DNA from 2 places in the Cognaticolwellia beringensis genome. Region 2 is predicted to be linked to the other one. Evidence: predicted binding sites of a transcription regulator. Region 2 holds the regulator's gene; the other holds the start of a gene.
What was found. The regulator LexA, encoded in region 2, represses DNA repair genes until DNA is damaged. The targets are predictions, from matches to a motif close to TACTGTATNNNNATACAGTA.
Positions count from the first base shown of each region.

Region 1 (4,222 bases), 1.5 Mb from region 2:
TTCACGGACACATCGCCACACCAATAATAAGGAAAAAATCACTAAGGGTAATTCGACAGATAGGTATTTCAGCCAAGGCGTAAGTTGCTTAATATGGGTAAACTTGGCGACTAAAAAATCAGCAATATCAAACCAAAAGTAACTAGCAATGCCAACGCACATCATCAATACAAGGCGATAAAAGCCATGAATCGACAGTAACCCTCTATCTTTAATGACACTTAAGACCGACAACATACCTGCACCAGTAAGTACCAACCATTCGCCATGAGTAAACACCCATGATTGCCAAGGTAATGCTTGTGAAAGCGTGGCATAAAATACTAATAAAGTTATTGCGGCTAACGCCAGTCGGCTACGATTGAAGTAGCCAGATAACATGATAGTGATGGCAAATATGCCATAAAGTACTTGCTCTATGAGATTGATTTTAGCAAACCAATAACTTTGAAATTTACTGATTAGTATGAAGGCTACAAAAAAAGCAATCAAACTGATAGCACTACTTTTAAAACCGCTGAAAAACTGAATCAAGCGTAACTCCAAGGCGAAATGTCGGCAAGTGCGACTACGTTTTTAGCTATTAACGTTAGCAGAAAACTTAACATATTTATATTTATGAGCATCTACTTAGTACGGTTAAAACCACTCAGTAATGGTGACTTTTAATCAGCCGAAATAGCGACGCTCTCTTCTTTTTCTTCTGGCTTTAATTCTACCTGCTCTATTTTCTCAAAACGACTACTAATTTTATCTGCTGATGTATGAATTTGTTTTACGTCGCTCGCCGCTTGATCAATATGTTTTGCTAAATTAGCAAAGCGCCCTTTAAAACGTGCGAAATCAGCAGAAAGATGGGTCAAATGTGCTTGAATAACATGTATTTGTTTACGTGTTGCTTCGTCTTTTAATACCGAACGTGCGGTGGTTAAAATTGCCATTAATGTCGTTGGCGAGGCTAACCACACTCGCTTTTTATTGGCATAGTCAACCAAGTCACTGTGATGTGCGTGTATTTCGGCAAATATAGCTTCGGCAGGAATAAACATGACCGCGCCATCAGCGGTTTCTTTTTCAATTAAATACTTGTCACTAATATCGTTAACATGCTTTTTAATATCGAGTTTAAATTGGCGCTCTGCCGCTTTACGTTCAAACTCACCTAAAGTATTATCAGCCATTTTTTTATAGCTTTCTAACGGAAATTTCGAGTCAACGACTACGTTTCCTGTAGGCTCAGGTAGAAATAAAATACAGTCAGCAATTTTACCATTCGACAAGGTATGTTGTAGCGAAAAATGCTGTTCTGGTAAGACATTTCTAATTAAAGCATTAAGCTGAACTTCACCAAATGCACCACGCGAGCGTTTGTCTGACAACACCTCTTGCAAACTCACCACATTACTGGAGAGTTCAGTAATTTTTTTCTGTGCATCATCTATTAAGGCTAATCGTTGCAAAATGTCATTAAACGTTTTGGTGGTTTTTTCAAAGCCATCAGCCAAACGCTTTTCGACCTGACCACTAATGTCTTTCAGGCGATTGTCTGTCGAAACGGTTAGCTCATCAATTCGCTTAGCCATTTGCTCACTAGACAAATGCAGTGATTTAGCCATTTCTTCTCGGCCTAACTTAGATGTAGCGGTAAGTTGAGTGGTTAATTGCTCAGTAGCCGTGCGTTGATTATTGTTAAAGGCCACATGATGTTCATATAAAGTTTTTTTCAGCTGTTCACTATGACTATAAAGTTGCTGCGCTTGTTTTTCGCCTTGCTCGCCATGTTGACGTAAAAGCTTTAACTTAAAATCAGAAATTTGCTGTTCAAAGTAGGTTTTAAGTTCGCTTTGTTTATTCGCTAATTGCTGGTGATTAAAACTTAACTGTTGTTGTAATTGCTGCTGATTGCTAGCGCTAACTTCATAACTCAGGTTTACCTTTTCAGCTAATTGTTGCAATAATTGTTGCTGAGTTAAAAAGGAAGTTCGGCTCGTTTTAATCTGTCGAAGCAAAACAAAAACAATTATAACTAGGCTACACAGTAGCACTAGCGTGATAGTAATTAAGGTCGGAAAATTATCTAAAGCTAACCAAGGGGAGTTGAATATAGAATTCATTGCAATGCCAAACACTGTAAATATTAACAGTTATTAAAGCATACTTTATTGATAAGGTTAATCATTATTTATTTGCTATGACTGCCAAATGCTGTATTTTCTGAAAGCAACGTTGAGATCAAAAAAAACGCCCTTCACGGGCGTTTAATGGCGAGTAGTAAAAAGGTTACTTACCTTTTAATTTACTATCAAGCTCTTCAATTTTTGCTTGCCAAATTGCAGGGCCTGTTACGTGCGCTGATTCACCTAAGCTATCAACAGCAACAGTTACTGGCATATCTTCAACCACAAACTCGTAAATCGCTTCCATGCCCATATCTTCAAAGGCAACAACTTTGGCTTTCTTAATTGCTTTAGAAACTAAATATGCAGCACCACCAACGGCCATTAAATATACTGACTTGTGATTTTTAATACATTCAACTGTTTCAGGACCACGTTCAGCTTTGCCGATTGTGCCTAATAAACCCGTTTGAGACAGCATCATTTCAGTGAACTTATCCATACGTGTTGCCGTTGTAGGGCCTGCTGGACCAACGGCTTCGTCACCAATAGCATCTACAGGGCCAACGTAATAGATAAACTTATCGGTAAAATCAACCGGTAGTTTTTCGCCAGCGGCTAGCATTTCTTGAATACGCTTATGCGCTGCGTCACGGCCAGTTAAAATAGTACCGCTCAATAATACCGTTTCACCGGTTTTCCAAGAGCTAATGTCAGCTTTTGATAATTCATCAACATTGACACGACGAACATTTTCACCCACTTCCCAAGTAATTTCAGGCCAATCTTCAAGTCTTGGTGGTGTTAAGTCAGCAGGACCTGAACCGTCAAGGTGAAAATGCACATGACGAGTTGCGGCACAGTTTGGGATCATCACTACTGGCTTAGACGCAGCATGAGTCGGCACTGACATAATTTTAATATCAACTACCGTCGTTAAACCGCCTAACCCCTGTGCGCCAATACCTAGTTTATTTACTCGGTCATAAATTTCTAAACGTAACTCTTCTTCCGCATTTTCTGGACCACGGTCAATCAAGTCTTGAATGTTAACAGGGTCCATTAAGCTTTCTTTAGCTAATACACCTGCTTTTTCAGCCGTGCCACCAATACCTATACCCAACATACCTGGTGGACACCAACCAGCACCCATAGTAGGTAACGTTTTTACCACCCAGTCAGCAATAGAGTCGCTTGGGTTTAACATCACCATTTTAGATTTATTTTCACTCCCGCCGCCTTTAGCTGCGATCATCACTTCAATGTGATCGCCCGGCACCATATCAATATGCACAACAGAAGGTGTATTATCTTTTGTGTTAATTCGTTTGCCTGCAGGGTCTGCAACAATTGAGGCACGTAATGGGTTATCAGGATTTAAATAAGCACGTCGTGTACCTTCGTCAACCATTTGTTGCACGGTCATATCAGTTTTATCCCACTGTACGGCCATACCAATTTTAACGAAGCAAGTAACAATACCAGTGTCTTGGCAAATAGGTCGTTTACCATGTGCTGACATACGCGAATTAATTAGAATCTGTGCGATTGCATCTTTAGCCGCCTGACTTTCTTCTTTGTGATAAGCCTTTTCAAGTGCTTGAATAAAATCTAACGGATGGTAGAACGATATATATTGCAGAGCATCTGCAACACTGTCGATTAAGTCTTGTTGTTTAATAATAGCCATAACGGTCTCTTTTTTTATCAATTGGGCGAGAGATAAGTTGAAAGTTACAAATTTGCCGATATCATACCTTGCTTGTTAAATCCCTACCAGTATCAAATGGTCTAATATGACCATAAGATAATGTCGATAAATAAAAGAGTGTGAGAAAACTTTGCCAACAAATACAACGATAGCGCTGACAACAGAATTACTAAAACTAGATGCCACATTTGATAGCCAACGCTTTTTCTCGCTAATTGCAGATCAGCCTTGGGCTATGTGGTTAGATTCTTGTGAAAGCGATCATGTTGATAGCCGTTATGACATTATGGTTTGGCAACCTTGCACTACGTTAACTACCGACGGTGAAGTTACAACGGTCATAAATAAGCTTGATAACAGCCAATATCAAAGCAACGAAGACCCGTTACTCCTT
Region 1 covers NZ_CP020465.1:3,269,005-3,273,226, reverse strand. Annotated here, with positions in the region: gene B5D82_RS13820 (GGDEF domain-containing protein) at 1-534, opposite strand, end outside; gene B5D82_RS13815 (DNA recombination protein RmuC) at 666-2,114, opposite strand; gene B5D82_RS13810 (fumarate hydratase) at 2,281-3,807, opposite strand; gene pabB (aminodeoxychorismate synthase component I) at 3,959-4,222, shown strand, end outside.
Region 1: B5D82_RS13815 (DNA recombination protein RmuC) is a predicted target of LexA. The motif match lies at 2,127-2,146, and genes of this name have one in related genera.

Region 2 (4,222 bases):
ATCGTTGCTAATTGTGGCATCAGTGTAATACCGATATTGCTTGCCACCATATAGCGTAAAGTTTCAAGACTAGTGGCTCGAAAGCTATGATCTTCTTCAGCACCTGCGCTAAAACAATAACCCATGGCTTGATCTCTTAAACAATGCCCGTCTTCTAAGGTAAGGATTTTTTGATTATGCAGATCATCAAAAGTTACGGTCGATCTGTTGGCAAGTGCGTGTGATGGCGACGTTGCCATCACCAAAGGCTCAGTGAATAAGTCATATCGTTCAAAGCGTGCCATTTCGGGTAGCCAAGGCAGAATTAAAATATCGAGTTTGCCTGTTTCCAACTGTTGCAGTAAATCTTGCGTTCTATTTTCATGTAAATAAAAGTTTATTTTCGTTAGATTGCTGTTCAGCGTTGGCATAATGTGCGGCAGTATATATGGCGCTAACGTGGGAATTAAGCCGATATGTAAATCACCCGACAGTGGGTCAAGTAGAGCTTTAGCTGCTTCTTCAAAATTATTGGCTGCGTTCAACACTTGTTGGGCTTGTTGAACTAGCTTTTCACCTGCTGGTGTTAACATCACATTGCGAGGTTGTCGCTCAATTAATGTTAATTTAAGTCGCTGCTCTAACTTCTGAATTTGCCCGCTCAAGGTTGGTTGACTAACAAAACAGGCATCAGCAGCATGGCCGAAATGTTTATATTGGGCAATGGCCGTTAGGTATTCTAAATCGCGAATTTTTATCATAGTTAAAATCTATGGTTGTTAGGGATTTAATAGTTAAATTATTTTATCTTAAAAGATGAAATTCAGCCACTGTGTTCTATTAAATACAACGAGGTAACAACACAGCAGAAATATACTTATGAAAAAACAGTGCCTTGACCTATAACTTGCGGGAAGAATATCTTGTCTGTTTTTTTGCTAGCTTTGTCTGACTAGACATATGGGTAAACTTTACCTAGCCTGATATAGACCCGAATAATATATAAGGCGAATATGGATACAGTTATTCCGATTCAAATACATCTTCTTGTCGTTATCCCTGCTATTTTTCTTGGTTTATTCAATTTATTACTAGCAAAAGGCACTCGGTTTCATCGATTAAATGGCAAAATATGGGCTTGTCTAATGCTGATTGCATCATTTAGCGCATTTTTCATTATGCCGACAGGCAGTCTTACTTGGCTGCATTTATTCGCTATTGTGGTTATTGTTAGTGTGTCTGTTGGTATTATGGCAATACGAAAACACAATAAGCGATTACATGCTCGTTGTATGGTGGGTGCTTACATTGGCACTATTGTTTCTGCTTTTTTTGCAGCAAGTGTACCGGGACGGTTATTGCATGAGATGATTTTTAAAACTTTTTAATGAAGTAGTGAGTTTAACGTTTGTTTAGTGTTTATGATGATTTTATTTGTTTTACAAGCCAGTTGAATTTATATCCATAGATCATTTTGAGCGGTGAGATCACTGTTCGCATCACCCGTATTCACTACTCCTTTTGGCTCCACAATCATAATTTTACATTCAGCATTAGCGACGGGTTTATGTTCAACACCTTTAGGGATCACAAACATTTCGCCAGGTTCTAAGGTGACAGGTCCATCTCGAAATTCGATATTAAGAACACCTTCAATGACAATAAAAACCTCATCTGTTTCTGGGTGGTCATGCCAGACAAATTCACCTGCTACTTTCACTAATTTAAATTGATAATCATTCATTTCAGCGATAACACGAGGCGACCAATGCTCAGTAAATTGGCTAAATTTATCTTTAAAGTTGATTACTTTTGACTTCATCTTTGCTCCGAGAGCTTAAGTTAAGCTTTTAATATTACATAATTCTAGCGTTTTAGAAACTGCAAATGTTTGACTTAATCAAGGGGGGAGAGTGCTTATTTTTAATACGCCTCGAAGCATTCTAAAAAAATATACAGAAAAATTTTCATTATAATTAACAAAACTGCTCAATCCCTCAGCAATAATTTCTTGCGTTTCCAAAAAGCCTGTATACAATAACAGTAATACTGTTTAAAAATACAGGCTTACTCTTCAGTCGCTTAAGGAATAAAAATGCGCCCTTTAACACCTAGACAACAGCAGATATTTGATCTGATCAGAGAAAAAATTTCGGATACTGGTATGCCGCCAACTCGTGCCGAAATTGCGACTAATTTTGGGTTTAAATCGGCCAATGCAGCAGAAGAACATTTAAAAGCGCTAGCTAAGAAAGGCTATATTGAGATGTTACCTGGTACTTCTCGTGGCATTCGTCTTGCGGAAGAATTTATTGAAGAAGATGGTTTGCCGCTTATTGGTCGAGTCGCAGCAGGTGAGCCAATTTTGGCACAAGAACATGTTGAGCAGCACTATAAAATTGATGGAAGTTTATTTCATCCACCGGCCGATTATTTATTGCGCGTTAATGGCGAAAGCATGAAAGACATTGGCATTTTAGATGGCGATTTGCTGGCAGTGCATCAAACCACAGACGTACAAAATGGCCAAGTCATTGTTGCTCGTGTTGAAGACGATGTTACGGTTAAGCGTTTTAAACGTGAAGGTAATGTGGTTCACTTACTTGCTGAGAATGAAGACTTTTCACCAATTAAAGTCGATTTAACGTCCCAACAATTTAACATCGAAGGCCTAGCTGTCGGTGTTATTCGCGCGGCAGATTGGATGTAATTACATACATATTTAAATATTTTACTATTTTTACTGCGCTAAACCCGCAGATTTAATTGATGTTTTTTAAACTTATTGCTTAAATTTGCGCTTTTCTTCCATTTAACAGCTTTTCTAGCACCTAAAGTATTTTTGGTCAGAACAATTCTATTAATCGCCAATAAATAACGCTTGTAGCCTGTTTTTTATACAGCTAATTTCATGATCGAATATTTATTATTCAGCGCAAAAAACACCCCTCGAACAAAAAATAAACATTGAAGTAATCCTTTTAAAAATGCACTTGTCGTCCAGTTTAGGGTTATTACTCTATTGTATTTATTAGCTTTTATTTTTCATGCTTTTGAAATTTTAAATTGACCCCGATCAAGTTTTAAGTAATTCTAGTCTAGAAAACGTACAAACATAACAATAGGGCGTAATTGACAGTTGTCGAATAATACGTCACTTAAATAATAATAAATGTATGCGCGAAATAGCCGGTTTTCATTGTGTAATGGTGATTAAACCGTGTTGTTTGGCCTTAAAAAGGGTGAAGGAGATGTCGAGTGAAAAGACGTAACCTAGGTTTGCTGTTGCTAGGGGGCTTGTTGTCGAGTTCGGTATGGGCAGATATGTCGCTGAACTTAACCAAAGGTGTTACGGAAGTTAGTAGAGACGTATACGATTTACATATGTTGGTTCTCTATATCTGTACAGCTATTGGTGTTGTGGTATTTGGTGCTATGTTTTGGTCTATGGTGTTTCACCGTAAATCAAAAGGCTTTAAACCAGCAACCTTCCATGAAAGCACAAAAGTAGAAATTCTCTGGACGGCTATTCCTGTCGTCATTCTAATCGCTATGGCTGTTCCTGCCACTACCACGCTCATTGATATGGAAAATAACGATGATGCAGATATAACTATTCAAGTAACGGGCTCTCAGTGGAAATGGCATTATAAATATTTTGATCAAGACCTCGAGTTTTATTCGGTACTTTCTACGCCACGTGACCAATACGAAAACCAAGATGGTACTTCAGCCGAGAAAGGTGAAAACTATCTGCTTGAAGTTGATCGTCCTTTAGTTATTCCAACCAATAAAAAAGTGCGTTTTGTTATTACCTCTGATGATGTTATCCACGCTTGGTGGGTTCCGGCATTTGCGGTAAAACAAGATGCTAACCCTGGTTTTATTAACGAAGCTTGGACTAAGGTAGATGACCCCGGCGTTTATCGTGGCCAATGTGCTGAGCTATGTGGTAAAGATCACGGTTTTATGCCGATAGTGGTTGAAGTGAAGTCTGAAGCTGATTATGCCATTTGGCTTGATGAGCAGAAAGCATTGAAGGCTAATGCGAAAGCTGCAGAAGCAGCATCGTTGAATGCTTCAGTACCTTTAGAAGAATTAATGCAACTAGGTGAAACAACTTACACCGCATACTGTGCCGCGTGTCACCAAGTTAGTGGCCAAGGCTTACCACCAGCATTTCCCGCGCTTAAAGGTAGTGCTGTTGCGACAACAGGTCCTGCTAGCGAGCATATAGATATTG
Region 2 covers NZ_CP020465.1:1,790,325-1,794,546, reverse strand. Annotated here, with positions in the region: gene oxyR (DNA-binding transcriptional regulator OxyR) at 1-740, opposite strand, end outside; gene B5D82_RS07620 (DUF2306 domain-containing protein) at 993-1,367, shown strand; gene B5D82_RS07615 (cupin domain-containing protein) at 1,436-1,801, opposite strand; gene lexA (transcriptional repressor LexA) at 2,075-2,689, shown strand; gene coxB (cytochrome c oxidase subunit II) at 3,238-4,222, shown strand, end outside.